4 regions of the Streptomyces sp. A2-16 genome follow, and region 1 is predicted to be linked to each of the others. Evidence: riboswitches for the same ligand, from Rfam matches in the RefSeq annotation. Region 1 holds a riboswitch; each other region holds the start of a gene.

Region 1 (7,259 bases):
AACATCACATGGCTCATCCGCCCGAGCTGCTCGCGCGCGGCCTCGTTGAGCACCGGGTGGTTGTAGCCGTGGATCGCCGACCACCAGGACGACATCCCGTCGACCAGCTCCGGGCCCTCGGCAAGCCGCAGCCGCACTCCGCTCGCCGACTCCACGACGAGCGGGTCGACCCGGCCGGGCATCGGACCGTAGGGATGCCACACGTGCCGCCGGTCGAGCGCCAGCAGTTCCGGCACGGGCAGGCCGGGCAGATCAGGCATTGGGCGCGAGATCCGTTCCGGCACCTCGACGGCGTACGGCGACCAGATCGGTCCGCGGCTCGGAAGCAGAAGCCGAAGCCGGCGCCGTCGCGGCAGCGGCCGTACCGCACACACCACCGCCCTCGTGCGACCCGCACCCGGCGTCCGCGTGCGACCCGCACCCACCGCCCTCGTGCGACCCGCACCCGGCGTCCGCGTGCGACCCGCACCCACCGCCCTCGTGCGATCCGCACCCGGCGCCTTCGTGCGACCCGCAGCCGCCCGCACCGTTGGCCGCCCGGTGGGCCGGCAGCGTCACCTCGCCCGCGCCCTCCACCTCGAACCCGGCGTCCGCGATCATCTCCAGGTCGGCCTTGCCGGCCTGGCCCTCGGTGGTGAGGTAGTCGCCCAGGAAGATCGAGTTGGCGAGGTTGAGGGCGAGGGGCTGCATGGTGCGCAGATGGACCTCGCGGCCGCCCGCGATGCGGACCTCGACGTCGGGGCAGACGAAGCGAACCATGGCCAGGATGCGCAGACAGCGCTGCGGGGTGAGGTTCCACTCCTTGGCCAGCGGGGTGCCCTCGACCGGGATCAGGAAGTTGACCGGGACCGAGTCCGGGTCCAGCTCGCGCAGCGAGTAGACGACGTCGACCAGGTCCTCGTCGCTCTCGCCCATGCCGGCGATCAGGCCCGAGCAGGCGGACAGACCCGCCGCGTGCGCCTTGTTCACCGTGTCGACCCGGTCGGCGTAGGTGTGCGTGGTCGTGATGTCGCCGTAGGTCGACTCGGACGTGTTCAGGTTGTGGTTGTAGGCGTCGGCGCCCGCCTCGCGCAGCCGCTCCGCCTGGCCGTCGGAGAGCAGACCGAGACAGGCGCACACCTCCACGCCCTCGTTCTGCTCCTTGATCGCCTTGATGGTGCCCGCGACCCGGTCCACGTCACGGTCGGTCGGACCGCGACCGCTTGCCACCAGGCACACCCGCTTGGCCCCACCGGCCAGACCGGCCGCCGCGGCCTGGGAGGCCTGGTCGGGCTTGAGCCAGGTGTACTTCAGGATGCCGGTGTCGGCGCCGAGCCGCTGGGAGCAGTAGGAGCAGTCCTCGGGGCACAGGCCCGACTTCAGGTTGACGAGGTAGTTGAGTTTCACCCGGCGCCCGAACCAGTGCCGGCGCACCTTGCCGGCCGCGGCCACCACGTCGAGCAGGTCGTCGTCGGAGGTGGCCAGTACGGCCAGCGCCTCCTCGCGGGTCGGCAGCTCGCGCCGAAGCCCCTTGTCCACCAGCGTGTTCAGCAGGTCCATGAGAGCCGATCCTGTCCTACGGACCCGCCCCGGGCCAAGGTAGGGATCGCACAACACACCCGCTGTGACGTGTGGGTATTGCCACACCGTGGGTAGCGTTTGCTGCCGCTAGGGTCTGTCCGTTGTCTACAAAAGCCCCGGAGGACCCATGGCGTTCGGCTGGATCGACGAGCAGGCGGCGGCGCGCCGGCGGGCCGGGCTCGTACGGACCCTGCGGCCGCGTCCGGCCGACTCGCCGCTGCTCGATCTCGCGAGCAACGACTACCTGGGGCTGGCCCGCCACCCCGAGGTCGTGGCGGGGGCCGAGGCGGCCGCGCGGACCTGGGGCGGCGGTGCGACCGGGTCCCGGCTCGTCACCGGCACCACCGAGCTGCACACCGCACTCGAACGCGAGCTGGCCGACTTCTGCGGGTTCGAGGCTGCGCTCGTCTTCTCCTCCGGCTACGCGGCCAACCTGGCCGCCGTGACCGCGCTCGCGCCGCACGGCTCCCTGATCGTCTCCGACGCGGGCAACCACGCCTCGCTGATCGACGGCTGCCGGCTGGCCCGCGGCACGACCCAGGTGGTCGCGCACGCCGACCCGGAGGCGGTGCGCAAGGCGCTCGGCACCCACGAGGGACCCGCCGTCGCCGTCTCGGACACCGTCTTCTCGGTCGACGGCGACGCGGCCCCCCTGGCCGGCCTCGCCGAGGCATGCCGGGAGCACGGCGCGGGCCTGGTCGTCGACGACGCCCACGGCCTGGGGGTGCTCGGCGCCGGCGGCCGCGGCGCCCCGCACGCGGCGGGACTCGCGGGCGCCGACGACGTGGTCGTCACGGTCACGCTGTCCAAGTCGCTCGGCAGCCAGGGCGGAGCCGTGCTCGGCCCCGCACGGGTGATCGAGCACCTGGTCAACGCGGCGCGGACGTTCATCTTCGACACCGGTCTGGCCCCCGCCTCGGCGGGAGCCGCCCTCGCGGCCCTGCGGCTGCTCGGCCGTGAACCCGAGCGGGCCGCACGCGCGCGTGAGGTGGCGACCGGGCTGCACGCACGCCTGACCGCCGCGGGTCTGGAAGCGGTACGTCCGGACGCCGCGGTGGTCTCGGTGCGCGCACCCTCTCCGGAGGAGGCCGTGCAGTGGGCGGCCGACTGCCGTGCCGCCGGGCTCTTCGTGGGCTGTTTCCGGCCCCCGTCCGTGCCCGACGGCATCTCACGGCTCAGGCTGACCGCCCGTGCGGACCTCTCCGAGGAGCAGATCGAAAGCGCTGTGCGTGTGATCGGCGAGACACGACCATGAGTCGGCGTGACACGGCCGTGCGCCGGACGGACCGGGGGGTCAGAACGCGGCCGTGAAGCCCGCCCAGCTCTCGGGGGAGAAGAGCAGTGCGGGTCCTTCCGGATTCTTGGAGTCGCGCACGGCGAGCAGCCCGGCGCACGGCCCGGCCGAGGGCCTCGCCGTCTCGACGCAGTTGTTCGCGCCGGTGCTGTAGCTGCTGCGCAGCCAGCGCACTTCGGGCAGTTCGCTGCTGGAGGTTACGTTCCGAGGCAGTGCAGACATGGTGCCTCCTTACATGCCGTCACCCATCGCGGCGAGGTAGTCCAACGAGTCCTCGGGCGAAAGGGCGTGCATCCGAAGGGTGTTGAAGGCCTCGGTGTAGGCCTGGAGGTCTTCTTTCCGTTCGAGATAGAGGCTACTCGTCAAGTGGTCGAGAACAACCACATCCAGATCAGAAGTGCGCGAGAATGAGAAGATTACGAAAGGCCCGGTGATGCCCACATGCGCCCCGGCCGTGAACGGCAGTACCTGCAGCCGCACTTGAGGCAGCCGCGCCGCCTCCACGAGTCTCTTCAACTGCCGGGCCATCACCTCGGGTCCGCCGACCTCCCGCCGCAGCACCGCCTCGTCCAGGACGGCGCTCAACTCCAGAGGCGGTTGCGCACGAAGGATGTCCTGCCGGGCCAGCCGGACCTCGACCAGGGCGTCGAGCCGTTCGTCGTCGAGGCCGTCCACCGCGGCCCGGGTCACCGCGCGGGCGTACTCGGGCGTCTGGAGCAGCCCGGGCACGACCGAGGTCTCCAGGGTGCGCATCGCGCTCGCCTGGGACTCCAGACTGATGAAGTCCCGGTACGTCGGCGGCAGGACACCCCGGTACGCGTGCCACCAGTGGTGCCGGCCACCGCCCTCGTCGGAGCCCGCCAATACCAGTAGCAGCTCCCGCAGATTCACGTCCCCCACGCGATAGGCGTCGAGAAGTAACCGCACATCGGCCGGTTTCACCCCGCTGGCACCGGTCTCGATCCGGCTCACTTTCGACTGGTGCCAGCCCACGAGCCGGGCCGCCTCACCGCTGGTGAGCCCCGCACTCGCGCGCAGCGCACGCAGTTCGGCGCCCAGTTTCCGGCGGCGTACCGCGGGACCGTGCTGCATGGCGCTACTCCTTACTCCCTACGAGCCGCCCAAATACGGTCTCGCGTCGCAGAGTTCACCGCTTCGAGCGACAGATATATGCATATCTTGGTGGATCGGCACCCGTCACCGCCCCGGTAATGGCACTCTGACGATGAACCACCAGTCCGGGACCGTACTCGAACCATCCGCACCGTGTCGGACTCCGGTCCCGTGGGAAAAGGACGACGTCGCCATGGCAGATCACCTGGAAGCATCCGTCACTCTGCCGAGCGAACCCGCTTCGGTCTCCGCGGCCCGCACCTATGTCCTGAGCACCCTGGCGGAGTGGGGGCTGCCACCCACCACGGACGCCGCCGAGACCGTCCGGCTCATCGTCTCCGAACTCGCCACCAACGCCGTACAGCACACTTTCGGGCAGTCACCCACCTTCACGGTGGACATCGAGCTGGACCGTGACGAACACCTGCGCATCGGCGTCACCGACAGCCATCCCCGTTTCCCCAAGCGCCTGCCGGCCGCGGTCCAGCAGGACAACGGGCGGGGGATGGTGATCATCCGCTGGCTCGCCGCGGAGTCCGGCGGCAAGCTGAGAGTCAGGCCCACCCGGGAAGGCGGCAAGACCGTCTCCATCGAACTCCCGTGGACCGTACCGGCGCAGCCGGTCACGGCGGCGGGGCAGCAGGAGCCGTAGAAGCCGTCACACCGGGCGCGCGCCCTCCAGCAGCCGCGTGCCCACCGGAGCGCTGCAAGAGATGTCCCTGGGTCACCGCGAGCGCGTCGACGGCTCTCGGGGTGAGGCTCCCGCCCGAGCTGCGGTTCGCGGCCTGATGACCTCGCGCGGCACCGGCCGTAGGGCCGGGTGCGACACAGCCGCCCTGCGTTCCTCGGCGAGACCCGCCCGTCGGACCAGACGGGGAAGCAGCCACCACAGGCCCAGACACACCAGCAGGGTCGCCGCGCCCGCGGCCGCTCCTCCGGCCCGGCCCGTCGTCACGTCCACCACGGAGCCGGTGAAGACGAGGACCAGTACTGCCATGCCGACCGTGGCCAACCGGGAGGAGACCTGCACGATGCGGGCCTTGGCGCCGCGCTGGAAGAGGGAGCGGTGCAGGGCCGCCGGTGCGGTGAACAGAGCCGCCGCGACGACCGCCAGCAGCAGTGTGGTGACGTAGGTGGCCCGCTGGAAGGTGTCCAGCGACGGGAAGCGCTGGGTGAAGGCCAGGGTCAGCAGAAAGGCGAAGAGGATCTGCACCCCGGTCTGGGTGACGCGCAGCTCCTGGAGCAGCTCGCCGAAATTGCGGTCGGCGCGCTCCAGCGGCGTCTCGTTGCGGGCGGTGCACGGGCGATGGTCGGCCATGACGGTACGGGTGACCGGCTCGGCCCGTGTCAAGCGTCCCGGGGGACCCGAGAGGGCGACGGAATGTCAGGTCTGCGCCGCCCCCTCGGGGGCGTCACTTGACCCGGCCGTACCAGACGCTCTTCGTCCAGATCTTCTGCAGCCTCACCACGTCCCCGGTCTTCGGGGCGTGCCAGATCTTTCCCTTCCCGGCGTAGATGCCGACGTGGTAGACGTTCGAACCCGAGTGGAAGAACACCAGGTCGCCGGCCTTGCGGCTGCCTGCGCCGATGTGGCGGGTCTTGTTGTACTGCTGGGCAGCCGTGCGCGGGAGCTTCTTGCCCGCCTTCTTGAACGAGTACAGCGTGAGCCCTGAGCAGTCGAAGCGGCGGGGCCCCGTGGCGCCGTACTTGTACGGCGAGCCCTTCTTCGAGGCCGCGACCTTGAGTGCCTTCGTCGCCGGCGTCGCGGCGGCGGCGTCTGCTGCGACACCCGGAACCACGACGGAGCCGCCCACTGCGGCGATGGCGAAGGCCGAGGCCGTACCGGCTCGGACCATCAGCGACGGGACACGATTGAGCGCAGTCATGCGCAACCCTTCGTCAGCCGCCTGTGAAGGATGACCTGTCGGATTCGGGCTGGCGAAGTTGCCCGGCCGCTGACGCGGCTTCACCCCAAGGGCTGCTCGGCCCGGTCATGGCGTGACCGTTCCGGCGACCCGTCGTGCTTGGGTCCTCCACTCCTGCCGATCCACTCCTGTCGACCGGTCATCCGGGCGGCGGCAGGACTCGGCGTCCGCCCGGATCGCCCCGCCGCTGCGGCGGGGGCTTGTCGTCAGACAGGGATCTTGGCGTACGGAAGTGCGAAAAGCCCAACGGAACCGGGGATTTGTGGTGTTACTCACCACTCACCCGTTTGGGTGAACGCCCCTTCGAGCGAAGGGGCGTTCGGCGGTCAGAGGCCCCCGGACCTGCACAGAAACTCCTCACTCCGGCACCGGATCATGCGTGTCGCGCACGTTCGGTGCTCGCGAAAAAGGAGCCGCGTCTCCGCCAATAGGGGGTACGTCTTTTGGTCCGTTTCAACTCAGGTCCGGACGCCACGTCAATTGCCGGACTCGGGCGGCACGGTGACTCTGGCCGTGCGCCGCTCGCCGTCCAGGACCCGCAGGGCCCGCGCGAGTGTCGCGGCATGCAGGTCGCGTTCGCCCCGGGCGTGCATCAGTACGAGCGCGTCGCGCAGCTCGGCCGCCCTGCTCACCAGCGCCTGCGCCGCGCGCAGTCCGCCGTAGGTGTCCTCGCACCGGGCCGGGTTGATCCTGCCCAGCAGGTCGACCACGTCGAGGTAACGGTCGATCAGTTCGCCCTCGGCGCGGGTGAGCGCGGGCAGCGGTGGCAGGTCCGGGATCATCGAGGCCTCACCTCGCGCCCGGCGTGGTGCGCGAGGACTTGCGGCTCGGGACGATCGCGTCCGCAAGGCCGTGGTCCAGGGCGCCCTGCGCGTCCAGGATCTTGTCCCGCTCGATGTCAGCGCTCACCTGCTCGGGGCTGCGCCCGGTGTGCCGCACCAGCATCTCCTCCAGGCGGCCCCGCACCCGGATCAACTCGTCGGCCTGGATCGCCAGATCGCTGGCCTGCCCCTGTATCGGCTCGCTCAGCGCGGGCTGGTGGATCACCACTCGGGCGCCCGGCAGCACGGACCGCTTGCCCGGGGTGCCCGCGGCCAGCAGCACCGCCGCGGAGGACCCCGCCTGTCCGAGGCAGGTCGTCTCCACGTCGCAACTGACGTACTGCATCGTGTCGTAGATCGCCGACATCGCGCTGAACGAGCCGCCGGGGGAGTTGATGTACAGCGCGATGTCCCGGTCCGGGTCCTGGTACTCGAGGTACATGAACTGCGCCATCAGATCGTTCGCCGAGGTGTCGTCGATCGGTGTCCCGAGGAAGACGATCCGCTCCTCCAGCAGCTTCGAGTACGGATCCATCGTCTTCTGCC
Region 2 (7,259 bases), 3.1 Mb from region 1:
CCACCCGGTCCACCCCCAGCCGACGGTGCCGTATCCCGCGTACAACCCGTACCGGACGTAGGGCTGCGCGGGGTTCGGCACCGCCGAGCGCCGCCGAGCGCCGTCGCCCTACGCCGACGCCGCCGTCAAGCGCTCCAGTTCCTCCTCCGTCAAGGTCAGGTCCGCCACCTTCAGCAGTGCCGGGAGCTGTTCCACCGTCCGTGCGGAGGCGATCGGGGCTGCGACCGTCGGCTGGGCCGCGAGCCAGGCGAGGGCGACCGTGGCGACCGGGACCGTGTGGGCCTCGGCGATGTCGTCCAGGGCCGCGAGGACCTTCCGGCCGCGGTCGGTGTCCAGGTGCTTTCCGGCGCCCGCGGCCCGCGGACTTGCGACCGTCGCGCCCGGGCGGTACTTGCCGGTGAGGAACCCGGAGGCGAGGGCGTAGTACGGGACGGCGGCCAGGCCCGCGCGGGCGGCCACCGACTCCAGCTCGCCCTCATAGGTGTCACGCGAGACCAGGTTGTAGTGGGGCTGGAGGGCGACATAGCGCGCCAGGCCCTCGCGGTCGGAGAAGGCGAGGGACTCCGAAAGCCGCGCGGCGGAGATGTTGGAGGCGCCGATCGCCCGCACCTTGCCCGCCTTCACCAGCTCGTCCAGCGCGCCGATGATCTCCTCGACCGGCACCTCGGTCTTGTCGAAGTGCGTGTAGTAGAGGTCGATGTGGTCGGTGCCCAGACGCTGCAGCGAGGCGTCGGCGGCGGCCTTGATGTTCCCGGCGGTCAGGCCGGGGAAGTCGGGGTGCTGGCTGACCTTCGTGGCGATGACGACGTCGTCGCGGTTGCCGCGGGCCGCCAGCCACTTGCCGATGACGGTCTCGGACTCGCCGCCGGAGTTCCCGTCGACCCACGCCGAGTAGGAGTCGGCCGTGTCGACGAAGTTGCCGCCGGCCGCGGTGTACGCGTCGAGGACGGCGAAGGAGGTGGCCTCGTCGGCGGTCCAGCCGAAGACGTTGCCGCCGAGGGAGAGCGGGAAGACCTCGAGGTCGGAGGAGCCGAGCTTGCGCAGAGAAGTCATGCCATACGTCAACGCCCGTCCGGGACGCCGCTCTTCCGCTACGGCCGCAAAGTCCTCGTAAACAACCGGAATCACCCCCTCCGGAACTCTGCCCCCACACACGCCGACGGCCCTGGCGTCGGGGGGACGTCGTCAGGGCCGTCGGAAACCGTAGGAAGAGGGAACCTCAGGGGTTGAGCCCCTTGCCCCGCAGCCACGCCATCGGGTCGATCCCGTCGGCCGCGCCGTTCGGGTGGACCTCCAGGTGCAGGTGCGCGCCGGTCACGTTGCCCGTGGCGCCCACGCGGCCGATGACGTCACCGGTGCCGACCTTCTGGCCGACGCTGACGCTGATCGAGGACTGGTGGCAGAACCACAGCTCGGTGCCGTCGTCGAGGGTGAGGATCGTGCGGTAGCCGTAGGAACCGGCCCAGCCCGCCTCGGTGATGGTGCCGCTGTGGATCGCCTTGATGAGCGTGCCCGTGGGGGCGGCGAAGTCGAGGCCCGTGTGGTAGCCGGAGGACCACAGCGAACCGGCCTGCCCGAAGGTCGAGGTGATGGTGTACGACGAGGTCGGCAGCGTGTACTGCTTGGCGAGCTCGGCCAGGCGCGCGGCCTCGGCCACCTTCGCGGCCGCCTCCTCCGCCTTCTTCTTCGCGGCGGCGGCCTGCTCCTGGGCCTCCTTCTCCGCCTTGGCGGCGGCCGCGTCGGCCTCCTTCTCGGCGGCGGCCGCGACGGCCTGGGCGGCCTTGGTGTCGATCTGGTCCTGCTGCTGCTCGGCCTGGGCCAGGATGCGCGAACGCAGCGCCTCACCGGCGTCCGAGGCGCCCTGCGCGGTGTCCGCGGTGGTGGCGCCGACACTGCTGAAGGCGCTCGTGTCGTCCGCGGCCGAGTCGGCGTCGTCCGAGATGAGCGAGCCGACGTTCGGCAGGTCGGGCATCGAGATGGAGACCGGCGGCTTGCCGGTGTTGGCGCTGGCCATACCGCCGGCGCTGACGGCGGCTATGACACCGACGCCGAGAACGGTGGAGCTGCGGGCGAATCCTCCGCCGCGCTGCTTGGCGACGCGGTGCCGGCCTCGTACCGGGGCCAGGGAGTCCGCGGTCGGGTTCCACTCGCCGAGCGGGGCCTCGTCGTCGGCGCGGTAGCCGCCGTACACGAGAGTGCTGCGTGGTACGGACGGGGCCTCGGGGGCAGGCGGGTTGGACGCCACGTGGGCGCGCTCCTTTCCTTCCTTCTCGCCTACCGGGTTAGCTGACGGGTTCGGAGCAGGAAGGTCTCCTACGCGCGTATACCCGCCGTGCTGCCACGGCGGAGTACGAGCGATTCACCCCAAGTTGGTGGTTCCCCGGTTCCCTTGCGGAATTCGGCGCGTGAGCACGGAGCCGTCTCTTGTGACGGCTGGGACGACCGCGCTGCGTTATCGAACGTTAATAGACCCGGGGGGCCGATTCCAAGCTGTTCCGCTTGATCATTAACGAAATCCCGCAGGACTTACGGCCCATGAACGGCTAAAAACGGGCGAGTTGGCCTGACCTCGGGTAACCCACGGACCTTGACGGCACGTCAGACGCTATGCGGAGGGCGGTCGTCCGATCACCCCGCGTCACACAGGCCTTCTCAGGGCGAGCAGGACCATGTCGTCGGTGAGGAAGCCCCCGGAATGCCGGCGCGCCTCGCCCGCGAGGGCGGCGAGCAGTGCGCCCGGCTCCGGGACGGCCCGGCCGGTCAGCCGCGCCTCGGGGTCGTAGAACCGCCCGCGCCCGTCCCGCGCCTCGGACAGTCCGTCGGTGTACAGCAGCAGCGTGGCCCCGCCCGGGAAGCGGTGCTCCTCCGCCAGGTCGGGCCAGGTACCGAGGTCGCCCATGCCGAGCGGCAGCGCGGGGCTGCAGGCGGGCAGTTCGTCCACCGTGCCGTCGCCGTGCAGCAGCAGGGGAGGCGGGTGGCCGCGGTTGACGATCCGTACGATCCCGTCGCCGTGCGGGAGTTCGGCGAGGACGACCGTCGCGAACCCCTCGAGGATGTCGACGCTGTCCCGCCGCGCCGCCTCCCGCTCCAGCGCCCGCTCCAGGCGCTGCGCGACGGCCTCCAGGGTGGTCTCCTGCTCGGCGGCCTCCCGGAACGCCCCGATGACGATCACGACGGCCGCCACCGCCCCCATCCCCTTGCCGCGCACGTCCCCGACGATCAGCCGTACCCCGTGCGGGCTGTCCTGCACGGCGTACAGGTCGCCGCCGATGAACGCGTCCTCCTGGGCCGCCTCGTAGCGCACGGCGATGTCGAACCCGCCGATCCGTCCCGGGGGACCGGGCAGCACCGCGCGCTGGGCGGCCTCGGCGATCTCGCGCTGGGAGGCGAGCTGTTCGCTGCTGCGGCGGACGAGGAGATTGATGAGGACCGCGAGGACGGCGACCGTGATCACGGTCACCGTCTCGGTGACGGCGTCGGCTTCGAGGACGATGCCGAGCTGCAGGTGGACCGCGAGGACGACGAGGACGGTGGCGACGCCGGTGAGGACGGTGCCGCGCCGCGAGTAGAGCGGGGCCGCGACCAGGGGGGTGGCGGTGAACAGGGGCGCCGCGGAGAACTGGGTCGGGGTCAGGTAGTCGTAGAACGCCCCGGCGACGAGCAGCAGCATCGGGAGCACGCGGACGAAGCTGCGCGCGTGCGAGATCCGCCCCTCCTGCTCCACACGTCCAGGTTCGCCCGGTTGCGGTCCGCGGGCGAGCCGGGTGCTCCGGTCGGGGGAAACACTCAGGGCCGGAGTCCAGTGACTGGACTCCGGCCCTGAGCCTTGAGTAGCGGGGACAGGATTTGAACCTGCGACCTCTGGGTTATGAGCCCAGCGAGCTACCGAGCTGCTCCACCCCGCGCCGTTGTGTTCACTACTGTACGCCATCCGCGGGGCGGTTCGCGCCAGGGTTGTCTCACAGGCCCGGGTTCCCGGCGTGGGTGAGGGTCTCCCAGGCGACGAACAGGTTGTCGGTGCCGGCCGGCCGGGTCTCCTCGGCGAGCTTGTGCGCGGCCGGGACCGGGACGTGGAGCCGGTTCTCCAGGTGGTCGAGGGCGACCTCCAGATCGGGGCCCATGGTGCGGACCACCTTGCCGCCGCACAGCCAGGCGGGCGCTGACTCGCCCGACTGGTAGCGGGCGTGGAGGGCGAGCGCCGCCTCGAGCCGGTCGGCGACCTCGCCGTACAGGTCGACGCCCTGGTGCCAGGCGGTCTCGGCGACATGGGCGGTCGCGGCGAGCGCGTACCCCACGTGCTGGAAGTTGCGGCAGGTCTCCTGGGAGACGCCGTCCTTGAAGGCCGTCTGCCCGAACCAGTAGGTGGTCAGCTTCCGCGGGGTGTCGACCGTGCTGCCCGGCGGGGTGAGCGGGACCCTGCCGTCCTTCTCCAGATAGAAGTACGCCGGCACCCGCTCGCGGAACCGTTGCAGGGCGTGGTCGAAGGCCCTGTGGTCGTCGAGGAAGACGGCGATGCCGATGGCCGCGTCCGTCATCACGAGGTCCCAGTTGCCGTTGTAGTCGGGCACCTTCCGGGTGACGGCCGGCAGATAGGCGGTCCGCAGCATGCGCTCGAACCGCCGGACCCGCCCCTCGGGCCAGCCCGCGGTCCCGCCGTGGCGGATGATCTCGGCGGCCCGGGCCCAGGTGGACCCGGCCCAGCCGGTCTGGAGCCCGGAGTCCTCCTCCGTGTGCCGCCGCATGCGCGCCGACCAGGCGTCCATGATCTCCCTGGCCTTCACGGCGTGCTCCCGCTTGCCGGTGACGCCGAACAGGAGGGCCTGCGTGTAGGCGGCGATGGCGTCCTCGCGCTCCTCCACACAGCCGTGCGCGGGCCGGTCGGCGTGGGCGCCGCCAGGGCAGTCGACGCTCGCGTACGGCTCGGGCCGGTACTTGTACGACCCGTACCTGCTGTCCCGCATGGCCAGATAGGCCGTGAGCCACGGCTGCTTCCCCGCCGTGACCCGCTCCCGCACGGTGTCCAGCTGCCGCTTGCCGACGAGCACCCCCGGATGGGTGAAGTGCGCGTCCGCGGGGAGGGCGCGGGCCATCGTGCGGGTGCCGGGGTCGACCGTGCCGCAGGAGGCGAGCAGGAGGCCGAGCAGGGGCGCGAGCAGCAGGGCGGCGGTGTGTCTGGGGGCCATGGGGCCAGGGTGGGACGGCGGGGGGTGCGGCGCAGGTCCGGTTGGGCCGATCGGCCGGGCGGGTCCGGCGTACCGTGACGCCTCTCACGGGAAACGAGGAGGGGACCATGACGGCAGCCGACGAACGGCCGGTGGAGATCGACAAGCGGGACATCCCGCTCTCCGGCGGCCGGACCCTGCGGGTGACGGAGTTCGCCAACGGGAGCATCCGGCTGGCGGTGCACACCGGCTCGCCCTACGTGATCACGAGCCTGGAGCAGATCGACGGCGGAGCCGTTCTGAGGCTCTCGCCCGGCCGCGAGGGGTCGAACGCCCACCGGAACTGGGTCCGCGACCACGGCGACGGCGCGGAGGACCGCCGGGAGTGAGCCGCGTACAGGCCGGACGGCGCGGAGGACCGCCGAGAGTGAGCCGCGTCCGGGCCGGACAGGGCGGAGGCCCGCCGGGAGTCAGCCGCGTCCGGGCCCCGATGGTGTAGCTGGCTGCACCGCGCATCCCGGGACCGGTCCTCCAGCGTGAGCCGCATGTGGAAGGCAGGGCAGCGTGCGGCGACGGCGACCGTGCACCTGGTCGTGGCCGCGGCCATGTGCTTCGGCATGTACCTCTTCGTCACGGTGCTGCTCATCGCCGCCATCGGCACGCTCGCGGTGGTCGGCTGCTGGCTGCTGCCCGAGGCCGTGCTGCTGATCCGGCGGATCGCCGGCGCCAAGCGGAACCTGACCGCCCTGTGGACGGGCCGGGAGATCCCCGAGGCGTACACGCCCATGACCGGCACGCTCCGCGAACGGCTGCGCACCTCGGTGCGCGACCCCGGCACGCTCACCGACCTGCGCTGGATGGTCGCCTCCTACCTCTACGGCGCCCTCCTCGTCCTCGCGCTCCCGCTGTGGCCCCTCGGCCTGGTAGTCGACGGGGTGTGGGCCGGAGCGCTGCGCCGCGACCCCGTCGTCCTGCCGCTGATCGTGCGGCTCGCGGACACCGAGGCCCGCTGGTCGACCGTGCTGCTGATGCCCTCCCCGAAGGCCAGGTGGGCCCGGCGGGTCGAGGAACTGAAGGAGACCAGGGCCGACGCGATCGCCGCGCACGAGGCCGAACTGCGCCGCATCGAGCGGGATCTGCACGACGGCGCCCAGGCCAACCTGGTGGCGCTGTCGATGCGGATCGGACTGGCCAAGCGGGCCTGAGACCGGGACCCGGACGCCGCCCGCAAGCTGCTGGACGACGCCCAGGACCAGGCCGAACAGGCGCTGACGGAGCTGCGGCAGGTGGTCCGCGGCATCCATCCGCCGATCCTCACCGACCGGGGTCTCGTCGGCGCGGTGCGGGCTCTGGCGGCCGCCGGCGGGCTCTCGGTGCGGGTGGTGGAGGAGGGCCTGGACGACGGGACCCGGGCGCCCGCGGCGGTGAAGGCGGCGGCCTACTTCGCGAGCGCGAGGTGCTGAAGCTGATGGCGGAGGGCCACGACAACGCGACCATCTCCAGGACCCTCGTCGTCACCGAGCGCGCGGTCAGCAAGCACATCGGCAACGTCTTCCTCAAGCTGGGCCTCCCGCCGAGCGACAGCGGCCACCGGCGCGTCCTGGCCGTTCTGGCCCATCTGGCGCACACGCCCAGATGACGTTCAGCCGACGCCGAGTTCGGTCAACTCGCCCAGCGGCAGCGTGTGCTGGGTCTGCAGGACCTTCGCGCGCAGGTAGCGGACGTTGTGGGCGGTGGTGAAGACACCGGTGGGGACCCGGTCGCGGACGCCGATGCCGAGGTCGCGCAACTGGCCCGCCTTGTCGGGGTTGTTGGAGAGCAGGTCGAGCTCGCCGATCCCCAGGGCGGTCAGCATCTGCGCGGCCGCCGTGTAGTCGCGGGCGTCCTCGGGCAGTCCCAGCGCGGTGTTCGCGGCGTAGGTGTCGAGACCCTGGTCCTGGAGGGCGTACGCGTCGAGCTTGTTGTAGAGGCCGATGCCGCGGCCCTCCTGGCGCAGGTACAGCAGGATCCCGCCGCGCTCGGCTATGCGCTCGACCGCCTCGCGCAGCTGCGGGCCGCAGTCGCAGCGGGCGGAGCCGAAGACGTCGCCGGTGAGGC
Region 3 (7,259 bases), 4.2 Mb from region 1:
CGGCCCACCCCGCCCGGGGTGCGGCCCACTCCTACGACGGCGACGGAGCCGGGGGTGAGCAGCCGCTGCACGGACCGCGACTCGGCACGCTGCTCGCGCGCGTACTGCACGGCGAGCGAGCGGTCGGTGGGCTCCAGGTCGAACTCCAGGCGTACGACGCCGTCCTCGAAGCTGCGCTTCTGGGTGTACCCGGCGTCGGTGAACACCTTGATCATCTTGACGTTGGCGGGCAGCACCTCGGCGGCGAAGCGCCTGATGCCGCGCTCGCGGGCGACGGCCCCGATGTGTTCGAGGAGGGCAGAGGCCACGCCGCGCCCCTGGTGGGCGTCCTGCACGAGGAAGGCGACCTCGGCCTCGTCGGCGGGGGCGGAGGCGGGCATGCCGTCGGCGCCGATGCGGTCGTAGCGTACGGTGGCGATGAACTCGCCTCCGACCGTGGCGGCGAGTCCCACCCGGTCCACAAAGTCGTGGTGCGTGAAGCGGTGGACGTCCTTGGCGGACAGTCGTGGGTAGGGCGCGAAGAAGCGGTAGTACTTCGACTCGTCCGACACCTGCTCGTAGAAGCTGACCAGGCGATCGGCGTCGTCGACGGTGATGGGCCTGATGCGCGCGGTGCCGCCGTCGCGCAGCACCACGTCGGCCTCCCAGTGGGCGGGGTACTCGTGCCGGTCCGACGCGCTCTGCATGGGCCCCAGAGTACGGCTCGCGTACGACAACGGCGCGAGGCAGTCTGTGGAGAACGCGCAAGAGGGCACAAGGACGGAAGTCGGGCCGAGGCCGCGGTCCGACCACTCACCCCGGACGGGACTTCGGGTCCTGTCCGGAGACGCTTCACGTGTGGGAAACTGGTCTAGACAACCCTGAACACCGAAGGGCAGCATCACATGGCTGAGCGCCGCGTCAACGTCGGCTGGGCCGAGGGCCTCCACGCCCGCCCCGCTTCCATCTTCGTCCGGGCCGCCACGGCCGCAGGTATCCCGGTGACGATCGCCAAGGCCGACGGCAACCCCGTCAACGCGGCCTCCATGCTGGCCGTGCTCGGCCTGGGCGCACAGGGCGGCGAGGAGATCGTCCTCGCCTCCGACGCCGAGGGCGCGGACGTGGCCCTCGACCGGCTCGCGAAGCTGGTCGCCGAGGGGCTCGAGGAGCTTCCCGAGACCGTCTGAGAACGGGTGCCCTGAAAAGCACCGGAGGGCTCGTCCGAATTATCGGGCGGGCCCTTCGCTTTTCCCTTTGAATGGGCAGCAGAAATACCGCCCCGCGAATTACTCCTCTTTGTATACGGCGCCCGTGTTAATGCCGCACACCCGTCACGTTTACAGGATGTTGCGAGGTCCTCACACGGTCCGCGCGGTCCGGCCCGGCGACGAATCGGAGCCGGTGCACCGCGCCCGAGCGTTCGGTGTGCAGCGCCGTGATCGCCCGCGCGCGCTCTCCGTCGCCGCGGGCCACCGCGTCCACGATCGCGCCGTGCTCCGCCCAGGACTCCACGGGGTCGGCCGGCGCGTCCACCGCGTACATCCAGGCGATCTTGTGCCGCAGCTGGGTCAGCATCGAGGTCAGGGCGGGGCTGCCGGCGGCCTGCGCGAGCGTCTCGTGGAACCAGCCCCCCAACGAGCGCAGATCGTCGCTGTTGCCCCGCCTGGCCCGCTCCTGGCCCAGCCGGACCAGGCCGCGCAGCACCTTCAGATGGGCCTCGGTGCGCCGCTGGGCGGCCCGGGAGGCACCGAGCGGTTCCAGGAGCATGCGCATCTCCAGGAGGTCGGCGCCCTCCTGCTCGGTCGGTTCGGCCACGCACGCGCCCGCGTGCCGCCGCGTCACCACGAAGCCCTCGGCCTCCAGCGTCCGCAGGGCCTCGCGGACGGGGACGCGGGAGACGCCGTAGCGGCGGGCGAGGAGTTCCTCGGTGAGCCGGCTGCCGCGCTCGTAGACACCGGCGACGATGTCGTCCCGGATCGCCGTGCATACCGAGTGCGCCGGAATACGCATGTCCGACCTCCGTCTTAATCCCCGTGAAACGTCGCCGATTGACGTGTGTTCAGTGACTCTATTGCAATGAGCGGGAATTTCCGACGCCGGACCGGAATCCGGGGATATTTTTTGGACAACAGGGCCGTGGAAACGACGAAACCCCGGCTCGGGGAGCCGGGGTCTCGCAAAGATCGCGCGGTGGGACCGTCAGAGGTTCACGCCGTGCGAACGCAGGTAGGCGACAGGGTCGATGTCCGAGCCGTACTCGGGCGTGGTGCGCGCCTCGAAGTGCAGGTGCGGGCCGGTGACGTTGCCGGTCGCGCCGGAGACGCCGATCTGCTGGCCGGGGGTGACCGACTGGCCGACCGAGACGCCGATGGACGACAGGTGGCCGTACTGGGTGTACGTGCCGTCGGCCATCCTGATCACGATGTTGTTGCCGTACGACCCGCCCCAGCCGGCCTCCACGACCGTGCCGCGGCCGACCGCGTGGACCGAGGTGCCGCTCGCGGCGTGGAAGTCGACACCGGTGTGGCTGCCGGACGACCACAGGGAGCCGCCGCTCTTGTAGCCGGTGGAGATGTAGGAGCCGGAGATCGGGGCGACGAAGGCGTTGAGGCGCTTGCGCTCGGCCTCGCGGGCGGCGCGCTCCTTGGCCTCGCGGATCTCCTTGGCCCGCGCCTCGGCCTTGCGCCTGGCCTCCTCGGCCGCCTTCTTCTGCGCGGCGGCCCGCTCCTGGGCGACGGCCTGGGCGTCGATCTGCTCGGCGAGCGAGTCACCGGCGCTGACGACGGGCATGAGGCCGGTCTGTTCCACGGAGCTGACGGAGTTGTCGGCCGCGAGGGCCGGAGCGGCGATGGTGCCGATGACGCCGGTGGTGGCGAGGGCCGCGACGCCCGCCGCGCGGGCGGTGGTGCGCTTCATGCGGCTGGGACGACGGTGCTTCCCGGTGGCGCAGGTGAACGCCATGTAGTGGCTGATCCTTTCCTTCCTTCTCGCCTACCGGGTTAGCTGACGGGTTCGGAGCAGGAAGGTCTCCTACGGACCCCCTCGCGGTGCGCGGGCGTCCGATTCACCCCAGGGACTCTTGGTGTGGGTCCCCGGCTCCCCTGGCTCGCGCCATGCGGGGACTCGGCGATGACTGCCCGGTGCCGCGGGCGCGGCGCAGTGCCTGACGGACAGCCCAGAGGACGCTAAGCGGGGCCACTTTCAATCCCCAAACCGATCAGGGCTTTTGTAGCGCATCCCACAGGGCAGACAGGCAACCTCCTGCCCAATTCGGACATCTGACGAACTCGGGTGACGAAGGGGCCCTGGTGACGCTTCCGTCACCAGGGCCCCTGAGGTCGGGTGCCGCTACTCGGCCGTCACGACCTTGACCTCGCCGATGCCGAGGGCCTCGACGGGCTCCTTGATGGCGGCCGCGTCGCCGACCAGGACGGTCACCAGCCGGTCCACCGGGAAGGCGTTCACGACGGCGGCGGTGGCCTCGACGGTGCCGGTCGCGGCGAGCTGCTGGTACAGGGTCGCCTGGTAGTCGTCGGGCAGGTGCTGCTCGACCTGGTCGGCCAGCGTGCTCGCGACGGCCGCCGCGGTCTCGTACTTGAGCGGCGCCACCCCGACGAGGTTCTGCACGGCGACATCGCGCTCGGCGTCGGTGAGACCGCCCTCGGCGAGCGTGCGCAGCACCTTCCACAGATCGTCCAGGGCGGGACCGGTGTTGGGGGTGTCGACCGAGCCGCTGATGGCGAGCATCGCGGCGCCCGAGCCGTCCGGGGCGGACCTGAGGACCTGGCCGAACGACCGTACGCCGTAGGTGTAGCCCTTCTCCTCGCGCAGGACGCGGTCCAGACGGGAGGTGAGGGTGCCGCCGAGGCAGTACGTGCCGAGCACCTGCGCGGGCCACACGCGTGCGTGCCGGTCGGCGCCGATGCGGCCGATCAGCAGCTGCGTCTGGACGGCGCCGGGACGGTCCACGATGACGACCCGGCCGGTGTCGTCGGCGGTCACCGGCGGCACGGGGCGCGGCTGGGCCGTGGACCCCGTCCAGGAGCCGAGGGTGTCGGCGAGCAGCGCGTCCAGGTCGATGCCGGTGAGGTCGCCGACGACCACGGCGGTCGCGGTGGCGGGGCGCACGTGCTTCTCGTAGAAGCCGCGCACGGCCGCGGAGTCGATGTTCTCGACCGTCTCCTCGGTGCCCTGGCGCGGACGCGACATGCGCGAGTCCGCCGGGAACAGCTCCCGGGAGAGCTCCTTGGCGGCGCGGCGGGACGGGTTGGCCAGCTCGTGCGGGATCTCGTCCAGGCGGTTGTTGACGAGCCGCTCGACCTCGCTGTCCGCGAACGCGGGCGCCCTGAGCGCGTCGGCCAGCAGACCGAGCGCCTTGGCGAGCCGGGAGGCCGGCACTTCGAGGCTGAGCCGGACGCCCGGGTGGTCGGCGTGCGCGTCGAGGGTGGCGCCGCAGCGCTCCAGCTCGGCGGCGAACTCCTCGGCGGAGTGCTTGTCGGTGCCCTCGGAGAAGGCGCGCGCCATGATCGTGGCCACGCCGTCCAGTCCGGCCGGCTCGGCCTCCAGGGGGGCGTCCAGGAGCACCTCGACGGCGACGACCTGCTGGCCGGGGCGGTGGCAGCGCAGAACGGTGAGGCCGTTGTCGAGCGCCCCGCGCTCGGGGGCGGGGAAGGCCCAGACCTTGGGCTCGCCCGCCTGCGGCTGCGGGTGGAACTCCATCGCGGCGAGCTCGCTCACTTGGCCGCCTCCTCGTTGTCGTCGGTGGCTTCCACGGTGGCCGCGGACTGCGGGGCGTCCGCGTCCTCGGCGCTCTGGGCGATCTCGCCCGGGGCGGTGGGTTCGTAGACGAGCACCGCGCGGTTGTCGGGGCGCAGCTTGGCCTGGGCGACCGCCCGGACCTCCTCGGCGCTCACCTCCAGGACGCGCTGCACGGCGCTCAGGGCGAGCTGGGGGTCGCCGAACAGGACGGCGTAGCGGCACAGTTCGTCGGCACGGCCGGCGACGGTGCCGAGCCGGTCCAGCCACTCGCGCTCCAACTGGGCCTGGGCGCGCTCCATTTCCTCGGCGGTCGGGCCCTCCTCGGCGAACCGGGCGAGCTCCTCGTCGATGGCGGCCTCGATGACCGGCACCTCGACGTCACCGGAGGTCTTCACGTCGAGCCAGCCCAGGGAGGGCGCACCGGCCAGCCGCAGCAGGCCGAAGCCGGCCGCGACGGCCGTACGGTCGCGCCGTACGAGCCGGTTGTAGAGGCGGGAGGACTCGCCGCCACCGAGGACGGTGAGGGCGAGGTCGGCCGCGTCGGCCTCACGCGTGCCGTCGTGCGGCAGCCGGTAGGCGGCCATCAACGCGCGCGCAGGGACCTCCTCCTCGACGACCTCGCGCAGCTGCTCCCCGATGATCTCGGGCAGGGAGCCGTCGCGGGGCGCGGGCTTGCCGTCGTGCGAAGGGATGGAACCGAAGTACTTCTCGACCCAGGCGAGCGTCCGCTCCGGGTCGATGTCGCCGACCACCGACAGGACGGCGTTGTTGGGCGCGTAGTACGTGCGGAAGAACGCGCGTGCGTCCTCCAGGGTGGCCGCGTCCAGGTCGGCCATCGAACCGATCGGGGTGTGGTGGTAGGGGTGGCCCTCCGGGTAGGCGAGCGCGGTGAGCTTCTCGAACGCGGTGCCGTAGGGGACGTTGTCGTAGCGCTGCCTGCGCTCGTTCTTGACGACGTCGCGCTGGTTCTCCATCGACTCGTCGTCGAGGGCGGCCAGCAGCGAGCCCATGCGGTCGGCCTCCAGCCAGAGGGCGAGCTCCAGCTGGTGGGTCGGCATGGTCTCGAAGTAGTTGGTGCGCTCGAAGCTGGTCGTGCCGTTGAGCGAACCGCCCGCGCCCTGGACGAGCTCGAAGTGCCCGTTGCCGTGCACCTGCTTCGAGCCCTGGAACATCAGGTGCTCGAAGAGGTGAGCCAGGCCGGTACGCCCCTTGACCTCGTGGCGCGAACCGACGTCGTACCAGAGGCACACCGCCGCGACCGGGGTCAGGTGGTCCTCGGAGAGCACCACGCGCAGGCCGTTGGCCAGGCGGTGCTCGGTCGCTGTCAGGCCCCCGGTGCCTGCCTGGTCTGTGGCCGTGTGACCCATGGGCATGTACGTCCCTTCGATCGCGGTCGCGGTCGTGGAAACCGCGGTTCGTGGAGCTGTTTTCCTGCCGGTCCTGCCACTGTATGCAAGCGTGCGGACCCTCGGTGAAGTTCCCGGGGCGCGTACGCCCACAGCGGATCGCGTAGCCTGCGGACAACCGTGAGCAGGGCACTGCGCGGTCGCCGGGCCGGGTGGCCCGGTGGTCGCCGGGCAGAGCGGCTCAGCCGGGTCCTGGCCCGGACTGTCAGTGCCGCGGTCCACAATGGTCCGCGTCAGATCCTGTTCACGCTTCAGCAAGAGTGAGCCAAAGGGCCGATGTGAGCGACCCGTAGGCGAGCGACCAGAAAAGAGGAGCCGGCAGCGATGGCCCGCCGCAGCACGAAGACCCCGCCGCCCGACGACTCGTACGAGGAGCGGATCCTCGACATCGACGTCGTGGACGAGATGAAGGGCTCGTACCTCGAGTACGCGTACTCGGTCATCTACTCCCGCGCGCTCCCGGACGCCCGCGACGGCCTCAAGCCGGTGCACCGGCGCATCGTCTACCAGATGAACGAGATGGGCCTGCGCCCGGATCGCGGATACGTCAAGTGCGCGCGCGTGGTCGGCGAAGTGATGGGCAAGCTGCACCCGCACGGAGACGCGTCGATCTACGACGCCCTCGTGCGCATGGCCCAGCCCTTCTCCATGAGCGTGCCGCTGGTCGACGGCCACGGAAACTTCGGCTCGCTGGGCAACGACGACCCGCCGGCCGCCATGCGGTACACCGAGTGCCGCGCTGCCGAGGCCGCGAGCCTGATGACCGAGTCCATCGACGAGGACACGGTCGACTTCGCGCCCAACTACGACGGCCAGGAGCAGGAGCCGGGCGCGCTGCCCGCCGCCTTCCCGAACCTCCTGGTGAACGGCGCCTCCGGCATCGCGGTCGGCATGGCCACCAACATGGCGCCGCACAACCTCACCGAGGTCATCGCGGCCGCCCGCCACCTGATCCGCTACCCGAACGCGGATCTGGACGCCCTGATGAAGCACATCCCGGGCCCCGACCTGCCCACCGGCGGCCGGATCGTCGGTCTCTCCGGCATCCGGGACGCCTACGAGACGGGCCGCGGCACCTTCAAGATCCGCGCGACGGTGTCGGTGGAGACGGTGACC
Region 4 (7,259 bases), 5.6 Mb from region 1:
CCGTGTCCAAGCAGGCCAGCGGCGGCGAGATCGTCTCCAAGCTGATCACCGCGAAGAAGGCCGGCAACGCCCCCGACCTCATCCAGGTCGAGTACCAGTCCCTGCCGACCCTGGTCTCCAACGACGTCCTGGCCGACATCACCAAGTACGCGGACAGCACCAAGTCCCAGTTCGCCGAGGGCCTGTGGGGCATGGTCACCCTCGGCACGGACGCGCTCTACGCGATCCCGCAGGATGCCGGACCGCTGATGTTCTACTACCGCGAGGACCTCTTCAAGAAGCACGGCCTGACCGTCCCGAAGACCTGGACGGAGTTCGCCGAGACCGCCCGCGCCGCCAAGAAGGCCGTGCCGGACGCCTACTTGACCACCTTCTCCGCCAACGACCCCGGTCTGTTCGCGGGCCTCTCCCAGCAGGCCGGCGGCAAGTGGTGGACCGTCGACTCGGCCGGCAAGTGGACCGTCGGCATCGACGACGCGGCCACCCAGCAGGTCGCCGAGTTCTGGGGCGGGCTCGTGCAGGAGGGCGTCATCGACAACCAGCCGATGTACACCCCGGCCTGGAACAACGCCCTCAACAAGGGCACCCACCTGGCCTGGGTCTCCGCCGTCTGGGCGCCCGGTGTGCTGGTCTCCTCCGCCCCCGACACCAAGGGCAAGTGGCGCATGGCCCCGCTGCCGCAGTGGAAGTCCGGCGAGAACGTCACCGGCAGCTGGGGCGGTTCCTCCACCGGTGTCTCCACCGACTCCAAGCACGCCGAGGCCGCCGCCAAGTTCGCCACCTGGCTGAACACCGACCCGGAGGCGCTGGCCGCCCTGGTCAAGGAGGTCGCGATCTACCCGGCGGCCACGAAGGGCCAGTCCGGCGACGTCCTGACCACGCCCGAGTTCTTCCCCAACCAGGCGGACTTCTACACGACCGCCGGGGAGATCGCCGCGACCACCGCCGCCGCGGCCTGGGGCCCCAACGTCAACACGGCCTACACCACCTTCCAGGACGCCTTCGGCAAGGCCAGCAAGGCGAAGAAGGAGGCCCAGTTCGACTCCGCCCTCGCCACCATGCAGTCGAAGACCTTCGGCGACATGAAGAAGCAGGGCTTCGAGGTGACCGAGGCATGACCAGCGCTCCGCTCAAGGGCGCCGACCTCACCGAGGCCGGCCCCTTGGCGGACGGCACCGGCACCGCCCAGTCCGTCCGCCCCAGCCGCCCCCGCCGCCGTGGCCGCAGCGCACCGTACTGGTTCCTGGTGCCCACCCTCACCCTCTTCGCCGCCTTCACCGTGGTGCCCATCGGGTACGCGATCTGGCTGAGCCTGCACAGGGTTCAGGTGAAGGGCATCGGCCTCGGCAAGGGCGCCCGCTCACAGGTCTGGAACGGGATCGGCAACTACACCGACGTCCTCAAGGACTCGGAGTTCGGGCACAGCGTCCTGCGCGCCTTCGGCTACGGCCTCATCGTCATCCCGACCATGCTGGGCCTCGCGCTGCTGTTCGCGCTGATGCTGGACACCCCGAAGGCCCGCAGCGCGCCCTTCGCCCGGCTGATGATCTTCCTGCCCTACGCGGTGCCGGGCATCATCGCCGCCCTCATGTGGGGCTTCCTCTACCTGCCGGACGTCAGCCCCTTCTACTACCTGCTCGACAAGTTCGGCCTCCCGCAGCCCGACCTGTTCGACGGCGGCAACCTCTACCTCTCCTTCGCGAACATCGCGGTCTGGGGCGGCACCGGCTTCAACATGATCGTCATCTACACCGCGCTCAGGGCCATCCCGCCGGACATCTACGAGGCGGCCAGGATCGACGGCGCGTCCGACCTGAAGATCGCCCTGCGGATCAAGATCCCGATCGTGATGCCGTCCCTGGTGCTCACCTTCTTCTTCTCGGTGATCGCCACCCTCCAGGTCTTCACCGAGCCGATGGCCCTCAAGCCGCTCACCAACGGCCTGCCCAGCTCGTGGAGCCCGCTCATGGCCATCTACGACAAGGCCTTCCTGCAGTCCGACATCTACGGCGCCTCCGCCACCGCGGTCGTCCTGGCCCTGGCCACGTTCGTCCTCTCCTTCACCCTGCTGCGCATCTCCGACCGCTACACCCGGGAGGACCGGGCATGACCCCCCTCACCCTCACCGCCGACACCACCGCGAAAGCGCGCCGCACCGCCTGGGTGCCCACGATCGTGCTCGTCCTCGGCGCGCTGTACTGCCTGATCCCCATCGCCTGGGTGGTCGTCGCGGCGACCAAGGACCGGTCGGAGCTCTTCTCCACCTTCACCCTCGCCCCCGGCACCGGCTTCCTCCAGAACCTGAGCGACCTGACCGCCTACCGGGACGGCATCTTCTGGCGGTGGATGGCCAACTCCGCCTTCTACGCCGGTCTCGGCGCCCTGCTCTCCGCAGCGGTCTCCGCCGCGGGCGGCTACGCGCTCGGCCGGTTCGCCTTCCGCGGCCGTGAGGCCGTCTTCAAGATGATCCTGGCCGGCGTCCTGGTGCCGTCCATCGTGCTGGCCGTACCGCAGTACCTGCTGCTGTCGAAGCTCGGCATGGCCGACTCCTACTGGTCGATGCTGCTGCCGTCGATCCTGTCGCCCTACGGCGTCTACCTGGTCCGCATCTACGCGGCCGCGGCCGTCCCCGCCGAGCTGCTGGAGGCGGCCCGCATGGACGGCGCGAGCGAGTGGAGGATCTTCTCGCGGATCGCCGTACCCATGATGATGCCGGGCCTGATCACGGTGTTCCTCTTCCAGTTCGTCGGCATCTGGAACAACTTCCTGCTGCCCTTCGTCATGCTGGCCGACGACGAGAAGTTCCCGATCACCCTCGGCCTCTACACCCTGCTCGCCCAGGGCGCCTCCCAGCCGGCCCTGTACACCCTGGTCATCACCGGATGCCTGCTCGCGATCCTCCCGCTGATCGCGCTCTTCCTCGTGATCCAGCGGTTCTGGTCCCTGGACCTGCTGAGCGGCTCGGTCAAGGCCTGAGGCCCCGGATCCACCTTCACGAACGAGGAACATGACCACCAGCGCGAACGGACGCCGCAAGCCACCGACCATCCACGACGTGGCCCGGGAGGCGGGCGTCTCGCGGGGCACCGTCTCCCGCTTCCTGAACGGCGGCCACTACGTCTCGCCCTCCGCCGGGCGAGCGGTCGAGGCCGCCATCAGGAAGACCGGGTACGTGGTCAACCGGCATGCCCGGAGCCTCAGTACGGGCCGGTCGGACTCGGTGGCGTTCCTGCTGACGGAACCGCAGGAGAAGTTCTTCGAGGACCCCAACTTCAACATCCTGCTGCGCGGTTGCACCGAGCGGCTCGCCCAGCACGACATCCCGCTGCTGCTCATGCTCGCCGAGAGCGACGACGACCGGCGCCGTCTGACCCGGTACATCACCTCGGGGCACGTCGACGGGGTACTGCTGCTCTCCAACCACAGCGGTGACCCGGTCGCGGCCGAACTCCACGACGCCGGGATCCCGTTGGTGGTGTGCGGCAAGCCGATCGGGCGCGGGACCAAGGTGAGCTACGTGGCCGCGGCCGACCGGGAGGGCGCCCAGGACATGGTGCGCCATCTCCTCGCGGGCGGCCGCCGCCGCGTCGGCATGGTCACCGGGCCGCTGGACATGCCGGGTGGCCCCGACCGCCTCGCCGGCTACCGGGACGTGCTCGCGGAGGCGGGGCTGCCCTACGACCCGGCACTCGTCGTCGAGGGCGACTTCCGGCGCAGCGGCGGTGAACGGGCGGCCCGCCGACTGCTGGCCCAGGCCCCGGACATGGACGCGGTGTTCGTCGCCTCGGACCTCATGGCGCTGGGGGTGGTGGGGGTCCTGCAGCAGGCCGGGCGCTCGGTCCCGGACGACATCGCCGTCGGCGGCTTCGACGACTCCCCGGCGGCGACCGCCATCGCCCCCGCCCTGACCACCATGCGCCAGCCCTTCGACCGCATCAGCGCCGAGATGGTCCGCATGCTGCTGGCCCAGATCGCCGGCGAGGACACGGCCGGGGTGATCCTTCCGACGGAACTGGTGGTGCGGGACTCGGCGTAGCGCTCCGCGGACTGGACGGTTCGACGGCCGGGCGGCACAGGGCAGGCGGGGGCGCGAACGGTCACCGTGTCACGGGGCACGCCGGCACAGTCCGTCCCGCACTTCCCGGCCGTACCCGGCTCGCCGCGTCAACCGGGCGGAACCGTAGGGGACATGCCCGCACCGCCGCGCCCCCGGAACCGGAACTGCCGTCAACGGATGTGAAAGCAGCAGCCGTCCGGTTCGCGTCGAGTCGGAGGGGCCAACCATCCGTATTCTCTGATCATGGCCGCCTCCACCGCATATTCACTCATCGCCACCGACCTGGACGGCACGCTGCTCCGTGCCGACGACACCCTCTCCGACCGGTCGCTGGCCGCGCTCGCGAGGGTGGCGGCGAGTGGGGCCCGGCATCTCGTGGTGACAGGGCGGCCGGCACCCAGAGTGCGGCCGCTCCTCGACGACCTCGGCAGCACGGGGCTCGCGGTGTGCGGACAGGGCGCGCAGGTGTACGACGCCGGCGCGGACCGTCTGCTCTGGTCGGTGACCCTGGACCGGGAGCTGGCCGAGACCGCGCTCGGCAAGATCGAGGCCGAGGTGGGGCAGGTGTACGCGGCCGTCGACCAGGACGGTGTGGACGGGCTCACCCTGATCGAACCGGGCTATCTGATGCCCCATCCGACGCTGCCCGCGGTGCGGGTCAACCGGCGCGACGACCTGTGGTGCGAGCCGATCAGCAAGGTCCTGCTGCGCCATCCCTACCTGTCGGACGACGAGTTGGCGGTCACGGCCCGCTCGGTGGTGGGTTTGTTGACGACGGTCACCATGTCGGGGCCCGGGACCGTCGAACTCCAGCCATGCGGCATCACCAAGGCGACGGGCCTCGCGCTGGCCGCCGAACACCTGGGCCTGGGACCCGAGGTGACGATCGCCTTCGGGGACATGCCCAACGACATCCCCATGTTCGACTGGGCGGCCCACGGCGTGGCGATGGCCAACGCCCATCCCGAACTCAAGGCCGTGGCCGACGAGGTGACCCTGTCGAACGAGGACGACGGCGTCGCCGTCGTCCTCGAAAGACTGTTTCCGCAGGGCTGATACGGCCTAGTACGCGCCCCACACGTTGTCGATGGACCCGTACCGCTGGGCCGCGTAGTTGCAGGCCGCGGTGATGTTGGCGACCGGGTCGTACGGGTCCCACGAGGTGTTCGCCACGTGGTACGCGTTGAAGGTCGGGTCGATCACCTGGAGCAGACCCTTGGAGGGCGTGCCGGCGGCCGCGTTGGAGTCCCAGAGGTTGATGGCCCAGGGGTTGCCGGAGGACTCGCGGATGACGTTGCGGTAGATACCGTCGTAGGAGCCGGGAATCCCGTGCTCCGCCATGACGGCGAGGGAGGCCCGGATCCAGCCGTCGAGGGTGTTGGGGTAGCCGAGCGTGGTTGCGGTCTGCACGGTCGGGGTGGCCGCGGACGCGCTGGTCGCGCCGATGAGGGGGAGCGCGAGGACGGCGACTCCGGTGCCGGCGACGGCGAGCTTGCGGACGAGACGGTTCCTGCGGGGAGCGCGGTGCTGAGCGGCAGCGGGCATGGCGAAGTTCCTCTCCGTCGCCTGCGAGGTGAGCTGTCGGGTTCGGGCGGGAGCTGCCCGGCCACGCCCACGAAAGACGCGACTTCACCCCAAGCCGTGCCGGTATGTCCGAAGACGCCCGGTACGGCGACCTACCTGGTTCCCCCGCTCCTGCCCTGGATCTCGGTGGGTGTACGGGCGGTGGCAGGATTCGGCGTCCGCCCGACAGGCCGGGAACGTATGCGAGAGCACATGTCCGGAACAAGTGGTGAATTCACATGCCGCGCCTATTGACCTTGGTCGGTGGCATTTGGGGCACTTGATCCTTTGCGGCCGCAAGCCTCAACTGGCACGCAAGGGAAGGCGGATTGAATGGTTCCGGATATCCGTCGACCCGTCAGCCCGAGTGAGTCAAGTCACGCCCGTGCGCAAGACGTGCAAAACGGGCAAGGGGCTCAACTCATAGTCAACCGGCAGTCCGTGGGATCCGCTTCTCCCACGTCCGGTGGAAGACCACCTCGCCGCCCTCGGTGCAGACCACCTCGTTCGCGGTGCGGAAATCCGTCCCGTCACAGGTGATCTCCGAGCGGGAGCGGACGGTGGTGTCCCACGCGAGCTCCGGCCGGTGCAGCCGGATCGACCGGTCCGAGCGGGTGCGGGCGGACAGGGGATCGTTCTCGTCGACGGTGTACGTCTCCAGCGCTTCCTCGGTGCACTCCAGACCGTCGGGGTACACGCGCGTGCCGCCGCCGCGGGGGTCGACCTCCAGGCGCCACTCGCCCTTGGCCACGTCACGGACGACCAGGCGCTCCGGGCGGGGCTCGTCCAGCGTGGCCGGGAGGCCGGCCCCCAGCGGCGCGGACTGCTCCGGCTCCTCGAACACGATGTCCGAGGACGCCTCACGCGCGCGTACCGGCAGTTCGAGGAAGCTGCCCGCCGGGTCCAACATGAACCCCGCCTGCGACCCGGGCTGCGGCCAGATCCACGGCCAGTACGCGGAGGAGACGGCCAGCCGGATGCGGTGGCCCGGCGGGAAGGCGTGCCCGATGCCGTTCAGCGCGAGCGTCACCTCCTGCGTGGCCCCCGGCTCCCAGGGCACCACCCGGTCCTGGCCATGGCGTGCGGAGAGGTTCAGCGCGCCCCGGGTCACGAGGGTCGACGACCCGTCGGGGGCCACGTCGCACAGCCGCGCGACGACCTGCCCGCGCGACACCTCCGAGGTCACCCTGAGCCGCACCCTGGGTTGCCCCAGCACCCATGTCTCCTCGCCCACCGCGAACTCGAAGCAGGCCGAGCGGGCGTCCTCCTCCCGCTGGTCCGGCGGCAGGTCCGCGTCGTTCCCGAACGGGAGGAACCGGCCGGCGTCCACGCCCGTGTGCTGCGGGGAGCGGACCAGGACGGGGGCGCCCTGAAGGCCGTACGACACCGTCGTCACGTTCGGGGAAGGCCAGGCCGGTTCGCCGACCCAGCGGCCCGGCAGGGTGGCGTGGACCGTCGCCGGGGAGTGGGAGTCCACGACGTAGGAGCGCAGGAGCGGTTCTCGCATGACGCCGGTGTCGACGCCCTTGAGGTGCTGGTCCCACCAGCGCAGGGTCTCCTGGAGGAAGCCGATCGCCGGGCCGGGCGGCCGGCCGCGGTCCGGGTACTGGTGGGACCAGGGGCCGACGATTCCCCGAAC

What was found. Region 1 has a riboswitch for cyclic di-AMP ahead of IOD14_RS28710 (C40 family peptidase). Riboswitches for the same ligand answer to the same signal wherever they lie in the genome.
Region 2: linked by a shared signal. The riboswitch ahead of IOD14_RS42540 (M23 family metallopeptidase) and the one ahead of IOD14_RS28710 (C40 family peptidase) in region 1 are both predicted to bind cyclic di-AMP.
Region 3: linked by a shared signal. The riboswitch ahead of IOD14_RS10185 (M23 family metallopeptidase) and the one ahead of IOD14_RS28710 (C40 family peptidase) in region 1 are both predicted to bind cyclic di-AMP.
Region 4: linked by a shared signal. The riboswitch ahead of IOD14_RS03750 (transglycosylase SLT domain-containing protein) and the one ahead of IOD14_RS28710 (C40 family peptidase) in region 1 are both predicted to bind cyclic di-AMP.

What each region holds. Positions count from the first base shown of each region.
Region 1 covers NZ_CP063808.1:6,405,816-6,413,074, reverse strand. The annotation lists gene IOD14_RS28745 (adenosylmethionine--8-amino-7-oxononanoate transaminase) at 1-260, opposite strand, end outside; gene bioB (biotin synthase BioB) at 253-1,539, opposite strand; gene IOD14_RS28735 (8-amino-7-oxononanoate synthase) at 1,688-2,815, shown strand; gene IOD14_RS28730 (DUF397 domain-containing protein) at 2,855-3,076, opposite strand; gene IOD14_RS28725 (helix-turn-helix transcriptional regulator) at 3,086-3,946, opposite strand; gene IOD14_RS28720 (ATP-binding protein) at 4,161-4,619, shown strand; gene IOD14_RS28715 (DUF6328 family protein) at 4,692-5,285, opposite strand; gene IOD14_RS28710 (C40 family peptidase) at 5,380-5,853, opposite strand; cyclic di-AMP (ydaO/yuaA leader) riboswitch at 5,857-6,068, opposite strand; gene IOD14_RS28705 (hypothetical protein) at 6,369-6,674, opposite strand; gene IOD14_RS28700 (ATP-dependent Clp protease proteolytic subunit) at 6,682-7,259, opposite strand, start outside.
Region 2 covers NZ_CP063808.1:9,479,548-9,486,806, forward strand. The annotation lists gene IOD14_RS42530 (PrsW family intramembrane metalloprotease) at 1-61, shown strand, start outside; gene IOD14_RS42535 (aldo/keto reductase) at 109-1,053, opposite strand; gene IOD14_RS42540 (M23 family metallopeptidase) at 1,220-2,245, opposite strand; cyclic di-AMP (ydaO/yuaA leader) riboswitch at 2,257-2,414, opposite strand; gene IOD14_RS42545 (PP2C family protein-serine/threonine phosphatase) at 2,639-3,724, opposite strand; tRNA gene IOD14_RS42550 (tRNA-Met) at 3,832-3,905, opposite strand; gene IOD14_RS42555 (alginate lyase family protein) at 3,960-5,183, opposite strand; gene IOD14_RS42560 (hypothetical protein) at 5,291-5,551, shown strand; partial or broken gene IOD14_RS42565 (histidine kinase) at 5,708-6,607, shown strand; partial or broken gene IOD14_RS42570 (helix-turn-helix transcriptional regulator) at 6,607-6,801, shown strand; gene ribA (GTP cyclohydrolase II) at 6,805-7,259, opposite strand, start outside.
Region 3 covers NZ_CP063808.1:2,234,318-2,241,576, reverse strand. The annotation lists gene IOD14_RS10200 (bifunctional GNAT family N-acetyltransferase/acetate--CoA ligase family protein) at 1-686, opposite strand, end outside; gene IOD14_RS10195 (HPr family phosphocarrier protein) at 885-1,166, shown strand; gene IOD14_RS10190 (GntR family transcriptional regulator) at 1,294-1,989, opposite strand; gene IOD14_RS10185 (M23 family metallopeptidase) at 2,179-2,940, opposite strand; cyclic di-AMP (ydaO/yuaA leader) riboswitch at 2,954-3,118, opposite strand; gene IOD14_RS10180 (pitrilysin family protein) at 3,328-4,716, opposite strand; gene IOD14_RS10175 (pitrilysin family protein) at 4,713-6,104, opposite strand; gene IOD14_RS10170 (DNA topoisomerase IV subunit A) at 6,468-7,259, shown strand, end outside.
Region 4 covers NZ_CP063808.1:784,283-791,541, forward strand. The annotation lists gene IOD14_RS03725 (sugar ABC transporter substrate-binding protein) at 1-1,118, shown strand, start outside; gene IOD14_RS03730 (sugar ABC transporter permease) at 1,115-2,110, shown strand; gene IOD14_RS03735 (carbohydrate ABC transporter permease) at 2,107-2,976, shown strand; gene IOD14_RS03740 (LacI family DNA-binding transcriptional regulator) at 3,008-4,036, shown strand; gene IOD14_RS03745 (HAD family hydrolase) at 4,301-5,113, shown strand; gene IOD14_RS03750 (transglycosylase SLT domain-containing protein) at 5,120-5,602, opposite strand; cyclic di-AMP (ydaO/yuaA leader) riboswitch at 5,608-5,780, opposite strand; gene IOD14_RS03755 (CocE/NonD family hydrolase) at 6,048-7,259, opposite strand, start outside.